One region of the Brevundimonas sp. SORGH_AS_0993 genome, then DNA from elsewhere that is predicted to be linked to it. Evidence: predicted binding sites of a transcription regulator. Region 1 holds the regulator's gene; the other holds the start of a gene.

Region 1 (7,391 bases):
TGCAGTCATGCGTGAAGGCGCCGATCAGCCGCGCTGATCGATAGCGACGTAATCCCGCTCGGTCGGCCCGGTGTATAGCTGGCGAGGGCGGCCGATCTTCTGCGACGGATCCGACATCATTTCCTGCCACTGTGCGATCCAGCCCACGGTGCGGGCCAGGGCGAACAGGACGGTGAACATGGTGGTGGGGAATCCCATCGCCGACAGGGTGATACCCGAGTAGAAGTCCACGTTCGGGAACAGTTTGCGCGAGGTGAAGTATTCGTCCGAAAGGGCGACCTTCTCCAGCTCCTTGGCGACCTGGAACAGCGGGTCGTTCTCGCGGCCCGTGGCGGCCAGCACTTCATAGGCCGACTGCTGCATGACCTTGGCGCGCGGGTCGTAGTTCTTATAGACCCGATGGCCGAAGCCCATCAGCTTGTACTTGCGATCCTTCACGCCCTGGATGAACTCGGGAATCTTGTCGGGGGTGCCGATTTCCTTGAGCATGTTCAACGCCTCTTCGTTGGCGCCGCCGTGCGACGGGCCCCACAGGCAGGCGATACCGGCGGCGATACAGGCGAACGGGTTGGCGCCCGACGAACCGGCGAGACGCACGGTCGAGGTCGAGGCGTTCTGCTCGTGGTCGGCGTGCAGGGTGAAGATGCGGTCCATGGCGCGCACCAGGGCCGGATCCACATGATAGTCCTCGGCCGGGACGGCGAAGCACATCCGCAGGAAGTTTTCGGCGTAGGACAGGTCGTTGCGCGGCGAGATGAAGGGCTGGCCGACGTGATATTTGTAGGCGCGCGCCGCGATGGTCGGCATCTTGGCGATCAGGCGGATGGCCGAGATGTCGCGCTGCACCGGATCATGGATGTCCAGGCTGTCATGATAGAAGGCCGACAGAGCGCCGACCGTGCCGACCATGATCGACATCGGGTGGGCGTCGCGGCGGAAGCCTTCGAAGAAGCGGTCGAACTGGGCATGCAGCATCGTGTGCCGTGTGATGCTCTCTTCGAACTTCTCGTACTGCGCCGCTGTCGGCAATTCGCCGTGCAGCAGCAGGTAGCAGACCTCGACGAAGTTCGACTTGGCCGCCAGTTGATCGATGGGATAGCCGCGGTGCAGCAGAACGCCTTCGTCGCCATCGATGAAGGTCAGGGCCGACTCGCAGGCCGCCGTCGAGGTGAAGCCGGGGTCGAAGGTGAAGGCGCCCGTCGCGCCGTACAGCTTGCGGATGTCGATCACGTCCGGACCCGTCGAGCCCGATAGCACGGGCAGTTCAACGGTCTTGCCCTCGAACGACAGGCTCGCCGAAGCGGCGGATTTGGGTTGTTCAGTCATGAATGCCCCTTCGCATCTTACGTCCGGTCGCGGAGAGGCGTCGGGCGCTTTTGGGTGTGTGGGTGATCACTTAGTCTGTTGCAGCGCGTCATCCAAGCGCCCGAGGCTTTCCTGGCGCCCCAGAGCCGACAAAATTCGTGCAATATCAGGCGAAGTTGACCCGGCGGTAAGCGCTGTGCGTGCGGCGGGGCCGATCTTGCCGAAGCCCACGCCCTCGTCCTCGGCGAAGGCTTTCAGTTCAGCCTCCAAAGCGAACACATCCCAGGACTGGAATAGGGCCAGCCGGTCGCGCAGTCGGCCCAGACGTTCCAGGGTTTCGCCGGACAGCAGAACGCGGGCCTTGTCGTCGAACGCCAACGGGCGCGCCTTCAGTACGAACTCCGTCTGGTCCGCCAACTCCAGAATGGTCTTGGCGCGATCTTTCACGAAGGGCATGGCGCGACGCAGCCGATCTTCATCGTCGGGTTGGAGCCCGCGACCCCGCTGGAGATGCGCATCCAGCGCCATCTTGGCCAGACGATCATTGTCCGCCAGGCGCAGCCAGTGGGCGTTGACGTGGGCCAGTTTGTCGAAGTCCAGGCGCGCCGGCGCCTTGCCAATTCCGTCCAGATCGAACCAGGCGACGGCCTGTTCGTCGCTGAACAGTTCGTCGTCGCCGTGCGCCCAGCCCAGACGGGCCAGATAGTTGCGCATGGCCTCGGGCAGATAACCCATCTCGGCGTATTCATGCACCGCCTGGGCGCCGTGACGTTTGGACAGTTTGGCGCCGTCGGGGCCGTGGATCAGGGGAATGTGGGCGAAGGTTGGCCGCGTCCAGCCCAGGGCGTCGTAGATCAGGCTCTGACGCGCCGCATTGTTCAGGTGGTCGTCGCCACGGATGACGTGGGTGACGCCCATGTCGTGATCGTCCACGACCACAGCCAGATTATAGGTGGGCGCGCCGTCGGAACGCAGCAGGACCAGATCGTCCAGATCGTCGCTCGACCAGTTGACGGCGCCCTGCACCGCGTCGGGCACGGTGATGGTCATTCCGCGGGGTCGGCGGAAGCGAACGACGTGGGGCAGGGCCAGATCGTCCACCGTCGGCTTTCGGTCGCGCCAGGGCGATTCGAAGGGACGCCTTTCGGCCTTGGCCTGGTCCCGCAGACGGCCGGTTTCCTCGGCCGTGGCGAAGTCGCGGTAGGCGTGACCGCTTTCCAGCAGTTGATCGACGACCTCGCGGTGGCGGTCGGCGCGGCTGAACTGGAAGATCGGCTCTTCGTCGGCGAACAGCTCCAGCCAGCTTAGGCCGTCGAAGATCGCCTTTACGGCCTCGTCCGTGGACCGCTCGCGATCGGTGTCCTCGACGCGGATCAGGAAACGTCCTGCGTGTCGTCTGGCGTACAACCAGTTGAACAAGGCGGTTCTCGCGCCGCCGATATGCAGATAGCCTGTGGGCGAGGGGGCGAAGCGAGTGACGACGGTCGAGGAAGGCAGGGTCATGGGGGAAGGGTCCGTAAGGCAGGCCCTTATACCCCCCGAGACGGCAAAACCTACCCCTGCCGCGCGTTTGCACGCCTGGTGGAGGGAAGAGGTCGCGGCCCAGTCGTCGCGCCGACGTCTGTGCGCGCCTGTGGCCTTTGGCGGCGGGGCGGCGCTCTATTTCGCACTAAGGGTTGAACCGCCCTTGTGGCCTCTGCTCGGCATGGCCGTAACGACATCGGGCGGGTGGCTTTTTGCGCGCCAGCGGGGTCTGGCTCGGGCCTGGGTCTGGCTGTTGTTGATGGCGGCCTGCCTGGCTGGCGGTCTGGCGGTGGCCAAGATCCGGACCGAATTCGTCGCCGCCCCGATCGCGCCGGCGCTGAGTCGTCCCACCGTCATCGAAGCCTGGGTCGTGGACGTCGACAGTCCGGGCCAACGCGGGGCCAGGGTCGTGATCGCGCCGGTGCGGATTCGCGGTTTGGCGCCGGAGCAAACGCCGGTCCGGCTGAGGGCCACGGTGCGAGGAGAGCCGCCCCGCCCCGGTGAGGCTATTCGACTGTTCGCCATTCTGAATCCGCCGCCCGCGCCCGCCAGCCCCGGCGCCTACGATTTCGGCCGCAACGCTTTTTTCCAGGGCATGGGCGGCGTGGCCTTCGCCCTGGGAGAGACCCGACGCATCGACCTGGCGCCCGCCCCCTGGCGACTGCGGCTGAGCATGACGATCAATGGCGCGCGCTATGCCTTGGCTGAGCGGATCGTAGAGCGATTGGGCGTCCGCAACGGCGGGATCGCCGCCGCCATGACCACCAGCCACGAAACCTGGATCAGCCAGGACGACCTGGACCTGATGCGCGATTCGGGATTGGCGCACATCCTGTCGGTCTCGGGCCTGCACATGGCCATCGTGGGCGGCTTCGTCTTCTTCGGGGTGCGGTTGGGCGTCGCGGCCTGGCCCTGGCTGGCCCTGAGGATTTCCGGCAAGAAAATCGCCGCGACGGCGGGCCTGATCGCCCTGGCGGTCTATCTGGTCGTATCAGGCGCGCCGGCGCCGGCGGAACGGGCGGCCGTGACGGCCGCCATCGCCTTTCTGGCCATCCTGCTGGATCGCCAGGCGGTGACGATGCACGGCCTGGCGGTCGCGGCCTTTGTGGTTCTGGCGCTTCAGCCCGAGGCCATCGTGACGCCGGGGTTTCAGATGTCCTTCGCGGCGACCGCCGCCCTGGTGGCCCTGGTCGAGGCCTGGCCGAAGCGCATGCGAGAGATTTCCGTGCCCTGGCCGATCGCGGCGGTGCAGCGTTTCGGCGGCTGGCTGACGGCGGCGGTGACGGCCAGCCTGGTGGCCGGCCTGGCGACCGGACCCTTCGCCATGCAGCATTTCAATCGAACGGCCGTCTATGGCCTGCTGGCCAATCTGGGCACGGCGCCGATCGCCGACTTCATCCTGATGCCGACCCTGGCCCTGGGGGCGGCGCTGGAGCCCCTGGGCCTGGGCGCGCCTTTTCTGGCCGTCGCAGGCTGGGGTGTGGAAGCGATGCTGGGCGTCGGCGGCTGGACGGCAGGCTTGCCCGGCGCCGTCCGCACCATCGCCAGCGCGCCCGACTACGTCCTGCCCATCGCCTTTCTGGGCGTGCTGTTCATCTGCCTGTGGCGCGGACGGTTGCGATGTCTGGGCGCGCCGTTCGCGGCGGCGGTTCTGCTGTGGCCCCGACCGGCTGCGCCGGATCTGTGGATCGGAGACGGCGGGACAAATGCGGCTTTCCGCCAGGCGGATGAGGCCGTGGTGGTCCGGCCCGGCGTGCGGGAGTTCGCCGTCGATCTTTGGTCCCGCCGACGCGGGCTTGAAATGACGGATAGGCCGCAGGATGGCTGGACCTGCGCCCGTTTCGCCTGTCGGCCGGACACATCGGCGTCAGGTCCCATAGCGCTGTGGTGGGGCAAGCGCAGCCCGGACGCCGATCAGATGGAGGCCCTGTGCCGTTCGGCGCCGGTCGTCAGTGTGCGGGCGGCCGTCCCGACCCTGCCGCCGGCTTGTGAGGGACGGTTGGTGCTGGACGGAATCGACTATGCCCGGGGCGGTGCGGTTGAACTGTGGAGGGAAGGGCAGGGCTGGAGGGCGGTCTGGACGACCCAGGCGCGGGGTCGGCGCCCGTGGACCCGCCAGCCCGATCCCGACGTCAGTGATAGCGGCGCATAAGGCCGACCAGACGACCCTGAACCTGGACCTGATCCGGTCCGAAGATGCGGGTTTCGTACAGGCGGTTCGCCGGCTCCAGCGCGATGGAGGCGCCCTTGCGACGCAGGCGTTTCAGCGTCGCTTCCTCGCCCTCGACCAGGGCTACGACGATTTCGCCATTGTTGGCCGTGTCGCCGCGCCGGATGACCACCAGATCGCCGTTCAGAATGCCGGCCTCGATCATGGAATCGCCTTCGATCTCCAGCAGATAGTGATCGCCCTTGCCCAGCAGGGATTCCGGCACGGGCAGGCGGTCCTGTTCGTGCTGGATGGCGGCGATGGGGGTGCCGGCGGCGATCTTGCCGAGCAGGGGCAGTTCGCGAATGTCGTTGGCGGGCGTGGCGACCGGCGCTGACAGAGCGGCGCCGCCTTCGATCACGTCGGGCTTGAAGCCGGCCCGACCGCGTGGCGCCCCGGCCGTGGCCTGTTCGGGCAATTTGGTGACTTCCAGCGCACGGGCGCGATGGGCCAGACGCCTGATGAAACCGCGCTCTTCCAGCGCCGTGATCAGGCGGTGGATGCCAGACTTGGACGCCAGGTCCAGCGCCTCCTTCATCTCGTCGAACGACGGGGAAACGCCCGTTTCCTGAATCCGTTCGTGAATGAACATCAGCAGTTCGTGCTGCTTGCGCGTGAGCATCGCCGGCCCCTCATGCGCCCGACCGACGAATCGGAACGGGCCGTGAACATTGACGATGTTCTGTAAGTGTTCCTTGCTAATGTCAACTTAACGGCAGTGTCGCCCGCCGTCAGGTCCGTTGTCAGGCGGCCAGCAGGCGACGGGTGGCCGTCTCGATATCGTCGTGGCGCATCAGGCTTTCACCGACCAGGATCGCCTGGGCGTGGGCGGCCGAAACGCGCTCGACATCCTCGGGCGTAAAGATGCCGCTTTCCGCGACCAGCAGCGCATGCACAGGGCTGAGCATCGACAGGCGCTCCGTAACCTCCAGGTCCACCTCAAAGGTCCGCAGCGACCGATTGTTGATCCCGACCAGGGCGTCCGTCCGATCCGAAACAAGGGCGCAGGCGCGGGCCATTTCGGTTTCGTCGTGCGTTTCGATCAGGGCGTCCATGCCGAACCGTTCTGCCTCGGACAGAAGTTCCCCCGCCAGCCCGTCGTCGATCATCGCCAGGATGATCAGGATGCAGTCGGCGCCCAGGGCGCGGCTTTCGGCCACCTGCCAGGGATCGACCAGAAAGTCCTTGCGTAGGCAGGGCAGGGCGACGGCGGACCGCGCCTGGGTCAGATAGGCGTCGTCGCCCTGAAAACTCGGGCCGTCGGTCAGGACCGAGAGGCAGGCCGCGCCGCCGGCCTCATAAGCCATGGCGAGGTTTGCCGGATGGAAGTCCGCCCGTATCAAGCCTTTGGAAGGGCTAGCCTTCTTGATCTCGGCGATCAAGGCGGGGCGGCCAGTTTCCTCGACGGCGCGACTTAGGGCGTCGCGAAAACCGCGAGGGGTGGAGGCGGCCTGCGCCAGGGCCTCGATCGCGTCCTGAGAGGCGGCGGCCTTGCGCGCAAGGACTTCCTCTCGCTTGTAGTCGGCGATCCGTTCCAACACGTCGGTCATGCCGCTCCTTCCGTTTCCAGGGGCGTGGAGGTGATCCGCACCAGGCGCGCCAAGGCCCGGGCGGCGCGGCCGTCGTCGATGGCCGCGGCGGCCAGGGCGGCCCCTTCGGCCAGGTCGGCGGCCCGATCCGATACCACGAAGGCGGCGGCGGCGTTCAGCAGCACAATGTCGCGGTAGGGGCCGGTCTGTCCCTCCAGCAGGGCGCGCAAGGCCGCCGCGTTCTCCTCGGCATCGCCGCCGCGGATGGCCTCGATCGGCGCGCGGGGCAGGCCGGCGTCCTCGGGCGCGACGGCGAAGCGTCGCACCGCGCCGTCTTTCCACTCGGCCACTTCGGTCGGGCCCGAGATCGCCAACTCGTCCAGGCCCTGGCCGTGGACGGTCCAGGCCCGCACCGCGCCCAGCCGCCCCAGGACCTCGGCCAGGGGCTCCAGCAGTCGAGGATCATAAACGCCCATGACCTGACGCCGTGCAGACGCCGGGTTCGAAAGCGGCCCCAAAAGATTGAAAACCGTTCGAAAACCGATCTCTGCGCGCGCCGGGCCGACGTGGCGCATGGCGCCGTGATAGGCGGGGGCGAACAAGAAGCAGATGCCCGCCTCGTCCAGCGCCAGTCGTTGCTGGGCCGGCGTCGCCATCAGGTTGACGCCCAGGATCGACAGCACGTCCGACGAGCCTGACTTGGACGACATGGCGCGGTTACCGTGCTTTGCGACCTTCAATCCGGCGCCGGCCAGCACCAAGGCTGCGGCCGTGGAGATGTTGTAGGTATGCTGGCCGTCGCCGCCCGTGCCGCAGGTGTCGAT
Region 2 (7,391 bases), 1.4 Mb from region 1:
GCGGCTGGATGCTGGGGCTGGGGCATTTCGTCTTCCTGGGCGTGGGCATGGACCTGCCCGGCGCCCTGGGACTGGTCGCCCTGCTGATCGTCCTGCAGGCGCGGCCCCTGACGGGCGAGGGCTTGACGGGCGAGGGCTTGACGCCGGGCGCCGGACGGACGCCGCACGACGGGCGGTCGGCGCGGGTCCTGGCGGTCGCGGCGGCGCTGTGCCTGATCCTGGGTTGCGGCGCGGCCCTGGCCGGGCGTGTCGCGGCGCCGGCCGTCGCGGACGCGCCCGCCTGATTTGAAGATGTCCTGAGGCGCGCTTCGGTCTATGGCTTAGTCATCGGTCCATTCGACGCCACAGGGAGGGACGTCTTCGTGTATCATGTGCATCTGACGCCATTTTCTTTGCTGGCCCTGGCGGTGGCGCTTCTGGGCGCATGGACCGCCCTGGATCTGTTCAACCGGGCGCGTCATCACACGGGACGCGGCCGACGACTTTGGCTGGGGGCGGCGGCGGTGTCGCTGGGTCTTGGCGTCTGGTCGATGCATTTCATCGCCATGCTGGGCTTCCGGCCCCAAGGCGGGGCGACCTATGACGGGGCGCTGACGCTGTTGTCTTTCGTCCTGGCCGTGGTCGGCTCGGGCGCCGGCTTCCTGACCGTCGGCGGGGCAGGGGCGGCGCGCTGGCGGCTGGCGCCGGCGGCCCTGCTGATGGGCGGCGCCGTCGCCTCCATGCACTATGTCGGGATCGCCGCCATGCGGGTGGAGGCGCCGGTCGCCTATAGGCCCGTTCTGATGCTGCTGTCGGTGGCGATCGCCGTGGCCGCCGCCTTGGCCGCCCTGGTCGCCGCGCGGCGAGAGCGAAGCCTGGGCTGGCGCGCCGTGGCGACCGTTCTTTTGGCCCTGGCCATCGTCGCCATGCACTACACCGGCATGGCCGCCCTGATCCTGACGCCGGAAGACGGGGTCAATCCCGCCGCCGACGCCTGGCGGTTGATCCTGGCCGTTTCCGTCACCGCCGGGGCGGTGGTCATCCTGTTCATGGCCTTGGGCGCCTCCCTGTTGGAGCGGCGGGCCGATATTCTGGCGGCTGTCGATGCGGGGGGCATCGGCTTCTGGGAGGCGGCGATCCCGCTTCGAACCACGGTCATGTCCGAACGGGCGCGTGAAATCCTGTCCATTCCGAAGGAGGCCCGGCTGGGGCCGGCCGAGATCAGCCAGCGCCTGGCGCCGGAGGATCTGCCCCTGCACCAGGAAGCCCTGGCCCGCGCCGTGTCGGGCGAGGCGGACTATGATCAGGAATGGCGGCTGCCGACGACGGGACGCTGGATCCATCTGAGAGGCCGGCTGATCCGCAGTCGCTCGGGCCGACCTATGCGGATGTCGGGCGTCATCACCGACACCACTGACCGCCGCGAAGCCTTTGCGGCCCTGGGCGACAGCGAACGCCAGCAAAGGCTGCTCATCAACGAACTGAACCACCGGGTGAAGAACACCCTGGCCACGGTGCAATCCATCGCGCGCCAGACCGCCCGCCGCACGCCGGACGTTCACACCTTCACCGAACTGTTCGAGGCGCGGCTGCTGGCCTTGTCCAACACCCAGAACCTGCTGACGGCCGGGAATTGGGAACGAGTCGATCTGGCGGCCCTGCTGGGGGGTCAGGAAATGGCGCCCTATGCCCACGAACAGGTGCGAATCGCCGGCCCGGCCGTCGATCTGGATCCGCAGAAGGCCCTGGGCCTGGGGATGGTGTTCCACGAACTGGCGGTCAACGCCGCCAAATACGGCGCCCTGTCCACGCCGTCGGGCTGCGTGCGCATCGACTGGTCGGTCGCGGGCGGGGACCTGCTGCTGGACTGGATCGAGACGGGCGGGCCGCCGGTCTCGCCGCCCACCCGTCGCGGCTTCGGCGGCGACCTGATGGAGGCGACGCTGAACCGCACCCTGAAGGGGACGGTGGTGACGACCTATGAGCCGCAGGGCTTCAGCTTCAGTGTGCGTCTGCCGATCTAGAGCCTGATCGTTTAGACGGAACCGCGCGCTGCGGTTCCGGCTGAAGCGGGAATCAGGCTCTAGGGTGCGTCAAAATCGGACGTGCTTCCGGAGACTTTCGGGCGTGCCGAAAGAGAACATCTTGTGAACAAGAACAAACCGTGCACATAGTGCCGCTCACGAAACGGGGGCGGGTCCATGGCGGGTCTCTCCCAGGCTTTTGACGGGAATCATGGCAAGGGAGACGAAGGCAATGGCATCGCAGGCGGCTTTGAAACTGGTGGGCAAGGAAGACGGCGACAAGCAACGCGCCCTGGAGGCGGCGATCGCGCAGATCGATCGCGCCTTCGGCAAGGGCTCGGTGATGAAGCTCGGCAAGGCCGGGGTGGTGAACGAGATCGAGAGCGTCTCGACCGGGTCCTTGGGCCTGGACATGGCGCTGGGCATCGGCGGCCTGCCGGTCGGGCGGGTGATCGAGGTGTTCGGCCCTGAATCCTCGGGCAAGACGACCCTGGCCCTGCATACGGTCGCCGAGGTGCAGAAGAAGGGCGGGGTCGCCGCCTTCGTCGACGCCGAACATGCGCTGGACCCGGTTTACGCCCAGAAGCTGGGCGTCAATCTGGACGACCTGCTGGTGTCCCAGCCCGACACGGGCGAACAGGCGCTGGAGATCGTGGATACGCTGGTGCGTTCCGGCGCCGTGGACATCGTGGTCATCGACTCGGTCGCCGCCCTGACGCCGCGCGCCGAGATCGAAGGCGAGATGGGCGACAGCCTGCCGGGTCTTCAGGCCCGCCTGATGAGCCAGGCGCTGCGCAAGCTGACCGCTTCGATTTCAAAGTCGAAATGCATCGTCCTGTTCATCAACCAGATCCGTCACAAGATCGGCGTCATGTACGGCTCGCCCGAGACGACGACGGGCGGCAATGCGCTGAAATTCTACGCCTCGGTGCGTCTGGACATCCGCCGCACCGGCGCGATCAAGAACCGCGACGAGGTGGTCGGCAACACCACCCGGGTCAAGGTGGTCAAGAACAAGGTCGCCCCGCCGTTCAGGGAGGTCATCTTCGACATCATGTATGGCGAGGGCATCTCCAAACTGGGCGAAATCATCGACCTGGGCGTCAAGGCGGGCGTCATCGAGAAGTCGGGCAGCTGGTTCAGCTATGATTCGACCCGGATCGGTCAGGGCCGCGAGAATGTGCGCGAGTTCCTGAAGCAGAACCCCGACATCGCCGCCTCGATCGAAAAGGCCGTGCGCGCCTCGACCAACAAGATCGCCGACGAACTGCTGGGCACGCCCGAGCCGGACGAAGGCCAGGATCTGGAAGGCTGAGGCCAGCATCCGAGGCTGGGCGGACTGTCAGAGTTTGTCCCGGTCTCGGTCCGGTCTTTTCACCGCTACTCCGTCGCCCCTAGCGACCCGCCACCGACCCCGCGAAGGGCGGCGGAGCGACCCGCTCGACCTCGTGTCGGGCGGGTCTTTTTCTTATCTGGGCGTGCGATTGCGATTGGCCCAGAGCCGCGCGATAACGATGGCCATGCGAAACCGCTTTGGGTGTCTGGCTTTGCTCGCCCTCTTGGTCTGCGCGCCTCTCGTGGGTTGGCAGATCTACCAGTACATCTGGTATCAAAGCCTCTTGCCTCATGGCGTCGAGGCAAGGTGGATCGAATATCGTAAGCAAGCGGCTTGGGGTTTTGGACCCGGAGCCGACGAGGTCGGACTGATCATATATCGGCTGGACAAGGCTTCGCTTTCAAAGATCGAAGACGGAGGATTGGCTTATCTGTCTGACGCTTCTGAAAGCCCGGTGCTGGTGAATACATCTCAGCGGACGGCGCATGAGCGTCGAACCTACTGGGACTGGAAGCGCACTCCGATCGTTCCATTGTGGTCTGGACATGGGGAGCATAACTGCGGCCGCGAGCCCGGCATCGGGGCCTTCCTGGATCGCAATGATTTCCGCTGCAAACTCGATCCGAAAACCGTGTCGCGGGTCAATGCCATCATAAGCTCTGACAATGCGTTTTACGCCCACGGGCGAGGTGGGAGCATCGTCATCGTGGCTCCGGCTGAGAAACGCGTGATCCTGACGTACAGCGGCTAACAAAGCCTCTTCAACAAGAACGGGCGACCCGAAGGCCGCCCGTTCCGTAACCTAAGAGATGTCCGCAGCCGATCAGGCGGCGGCCTTCTCCGGGGCGAACTTGCCGTAGAAGGTCTCACCCTTCGCCGCCATGTCGCGAAGCAGTTGCGGGACCTTGAAGCGGTCGCCGTAGGTCGCGGCCAGACGGTCCGCCGTCTCGACGAACCGGGCCAGGCCGATGCCGTCGATCATGCTGATCGGGCCGCCGGTCCAGGGCGCGAAGCCCCAGCCCAGGATGGCGCCCAGGTCGGCTTCGCGCGGATCGTCGATGACGCCCTCTTCCCAGCAGCGCGCGACCTCGACCGCCTGGCGATACAGAAGGCGCGTCTTCAACTCGTCGATCTGGGCGAAGGCGGTCGGCTCCTCAGGGCTCTCGATGCCCTTGGTGGTCGGGGCCAGTTCGGACAGACCCTTCCAGATCGTTTTGGGCTTGCTGTCATAGTCATAGAAGCCCTTGCCGTTCTTGCGGCCGAAGCGTCCGCCCTCGACCATCTTGGCGACGATGTCTGCGCCTTCCGACGGGACATATTTGTCGCCCAGATCGATCGCCGTCTGTTTGGCGATCTTGTAGGACAGGTCCAGCGCGACGTCGTCGTGCATCTCCAGCGGGCCGCGCGGCATGCCGGTCATGCGCCCGACATTGTCGATCAGGGCGGGGCCGTAGCCCTCCTCCAGCATCGCCATGCCCTCCATCAGGAAGGTGGAGAAGCAGCGCGAGGTGTAGAAGCCGCGGCTGTCGTTGACGACGATCGGCGTCTTCTTGATCTTCAGCACATAGTCCAGCGCCTTGGCGATGGCGGCCTGACCCGTCTTTTCGCCCAGGATGATCTCGACCAGCATCATCTTGTCGACCGGCGAGAAGAAGTGGATGCCGATGAAGTCCTCCGGCCGCACGCTGGCCTCGGCCAGGCCGGTGATCGGCAGGGTCGAGGTGTTGGAGCCGAACACGGCGCCGTCGGCCAGTTGCGCCTCGGCCCGTTTCGTCACATCGGCCTTGATCTCGCGGTTTTCGAACACGGCCTCGACGACCAGGTCCGAACCCTTGATCAGCTCATAGTCCGTCGTCGCGGTGACGGAGCCGAGCAGGGCGTCGTACTTCTCCTGCGTCAGCTGACCGCGCGACAGGCGCTTCTTCAGCAGTTCCTCGACATGGGCCTTGCCCTTGTCGGCGGCTTCCTGGGTCTGGTCGATCAGGATGGTCTCGATGCCCGCCAGCGCCTGCACATAGGCGATGCCCGCGCCCATCATGCCGGCGCCGATGACCGTGACCTTCTTCGGATCGGCCTTGGGAATGCCCGCCGGACGAACCGCGCCCTTGTCCAGCTCCTGTTTCGACAGGAACAGGCTGCGGATCATGGCCTGGGCCTGCGGCGTCATCAGGGTCTTGATGAAGTAGCGCGTCTCGATGCGCAGGGCCGCGTCCATTGGAACCTGGGTTCCTTCGTAGACGGCCTTCATCAGGTTCACCACAGCCGGATAGTTGCCGTAGGACTGTTTGCGCAGCATGGCGTTGCCGACCATGAAGTTCTGGATGCCGGCCGGGTGATAGGGGCCGCCGCCGGGCAGTTTGAAGGATTTCTCGTCCCACGGCTGGACGGCCTTTCCGACGCCTTTGATCCAGGCCTTGGCGGCCTCGACCGACTGGCCCTTTTCGACCACCTCATGGACGATGCCGGCGCCCTTGGCGTCGTTCGGACGGAAGGACTTGCCCTCGCTCATGGCCATCATGGCGTTCTGCACGCCGACCAGGCGCGTCAGGCGCTGAGTGCCGCCGCCGCCGGGGAACAGGCCGACCTTGATCTCGGGCAGGCCCAGCTGAATCCGGTTGTCGTTCTCGACCACGCGATAGTGGGTCGCCAGGGTGAACTCCAGACCGCCGCCCAGCGCCAGGCCGTTGATCGCGGCCGCAATGGGCTTGCCCAGGGTCTCCAGCGCGCGGAAGGCGCCGTTCAGCTTCCATCCGGCGTCGAACGCCTTTTGCAGGTCGCCGCCGCCCGACAGGACGCCGCCGGCCATGTCGCCCAGGTCCGCGCCCGCGCAGAAGCCCGACGCCTTGCCCGAGGTGATGACGGCGCCCTTGATGGCGTCGTCGGTCTTGATGCGTTCAACCAGTTGCGGGATTTCCGCCATGACCGAAGAGGTCAGGGTGTTCATCGAACGGCCCGGCACATCGAAGGTGATCAGGGCGATTCCGTCGGCGTCGACGTCGATCTTGAAGTTTTCCATGTTCATTCGCTCCCGGATCAGATGCGTTCGATGACGGTGGCGGTGCCCATGCCGCCGCCGATGCACAGGGTGATCAGGGCGGTCGACTTGTTCGAGCGCTCCAGTTCGTCCAGCGCGATGCCGGTGATCATGGCGCCGGTGGCGCCCAGGGGGTGGCCCATCGAGATGCCGCCGCCGTTCACGTTCATCTTGGCGTGGTCGATGTTCAGGGCCTGCATATAGCGCAGGACGACGGCGGCGAACGCCTCGTTCAGCTCCCACAGGTCGATGTCGTCGGGCGTCATGCCCAGCTTCTTCAGCAGTTTGCGGGTCACATATTCCGGGCCGGTCAGCATGATCGACGGCTCCGAGCCGATCGAGGCGCCGCCCAGGATCTTGGCGCGCGGCTTCAGGCCGAGGGCCTGGCCGGCTTCCAGCGAGCCGATCAGGACGCCCGCCGAACCATCGACGATGCCCGAAGAGTTGCCCGGGGTGTGGACGTGGTTGACGCGCTCGACCTCGGGGTAGCGCTGGTTGATCACGCCGTCGAAGGCCATTTCGCCCATCATGGCGAAGGAGGGGTTCAGGCCGCCCAGGGTCTGCATGTCCGTGTTCGGACGGATCGTCTCGTCATGGTCCAGGATGGTCAGGCCCAGCTGGTCCTTGACCGCCAGGACCGAGTTCCTGAACCGGCCCTCGGCCCAGGCCCTGGCCGCGCGCTTGTGGCTTTCGACCGAATAGGCGTCCACGTCATCGCGGCTGAAACCGTATTTGGTGGCGATCATGTCGGCCGACACGCCTTGCGGCACGAAATAGGTCGGGAAGGCCGAGGACGGGTCGGTGGGCCAGGCGCCCATGTCCGAACCCATCGGCACGCGGCTCATGACCTCGACCCCGCCGCCGACGGCGAAGTCGGCCTCGCCGGACTTCACCTTGGCGGTCGCCATGTTCACGGCTTCCAGGCCCGAGGCGCAGAAGCGGTTGACCTGAACGCCCGCCGTATCCTGCGACCAGCCGGCCGACAGGACCGCCGTGCGGGCGATGTCGGCGCCCAGTT

The links. The regulator LexA, encoded in region 1, represses DNA repair genes until DNA is damaged. The targets are predictions, from matches to a motif close to ATGTTCNCNANNTGTTCT.
Region 2: the regulator LexA is predicted to act here: its motif matches at 2,117-2,134, upstream of recA (recombinase RecA).

Annotation. Positions count from the first base shown of each region.
Region 1 is NZ_JAUTAH010000001.1:535,563-542,953, forward strand. It holds gene gltA (citrate synthase) at 25-1,326, opposite strand; gene gltX (glutamate--tRNA ligase) at 1,393-2,808, opposite strand; gene QE389_RS02765 (ComEC/Rec2 family competence protein) at 2,993-4,981, shown strand; gene lexA (transcriptional repressor LexA) at 4,962-5,660, opposite strand; gene trpC (indole-3-glycerol phosphate synthase TrpC) at 5,782-6,588, opposite strand; gene trpD (anthranilate phosphoribosyltransferase) at 6,585-7,391, opposite strand, start outside.
Region 2 is NZ_JAUTAH010000001.1:1,944,757-1,952,147, reverse strand. It holds gene QE389_RS09700 (M20/M25/M40 family metallo-hydrolase) at 1-284, shown strand, start outside; gene QE389_RS09695 (MHYT domain-containing protein) at 363-2,003, shown strand; gene recA (recombinase RecA) at 2,236-3,318, shown strand; gene QE389_RS09685 (hypothetical protein) at 3,494-4,090, shown strand; gene QE389_RS09680 (3-hydroxyacyl-CoA dehydrogenase NAD-binding domain-containing protein) at 4,163-6,355, opposite strand; gene QE389_RS09675 (acetyl-CoA C-acetyltransferase) at 6,373-7,391, opposite strand, start outside.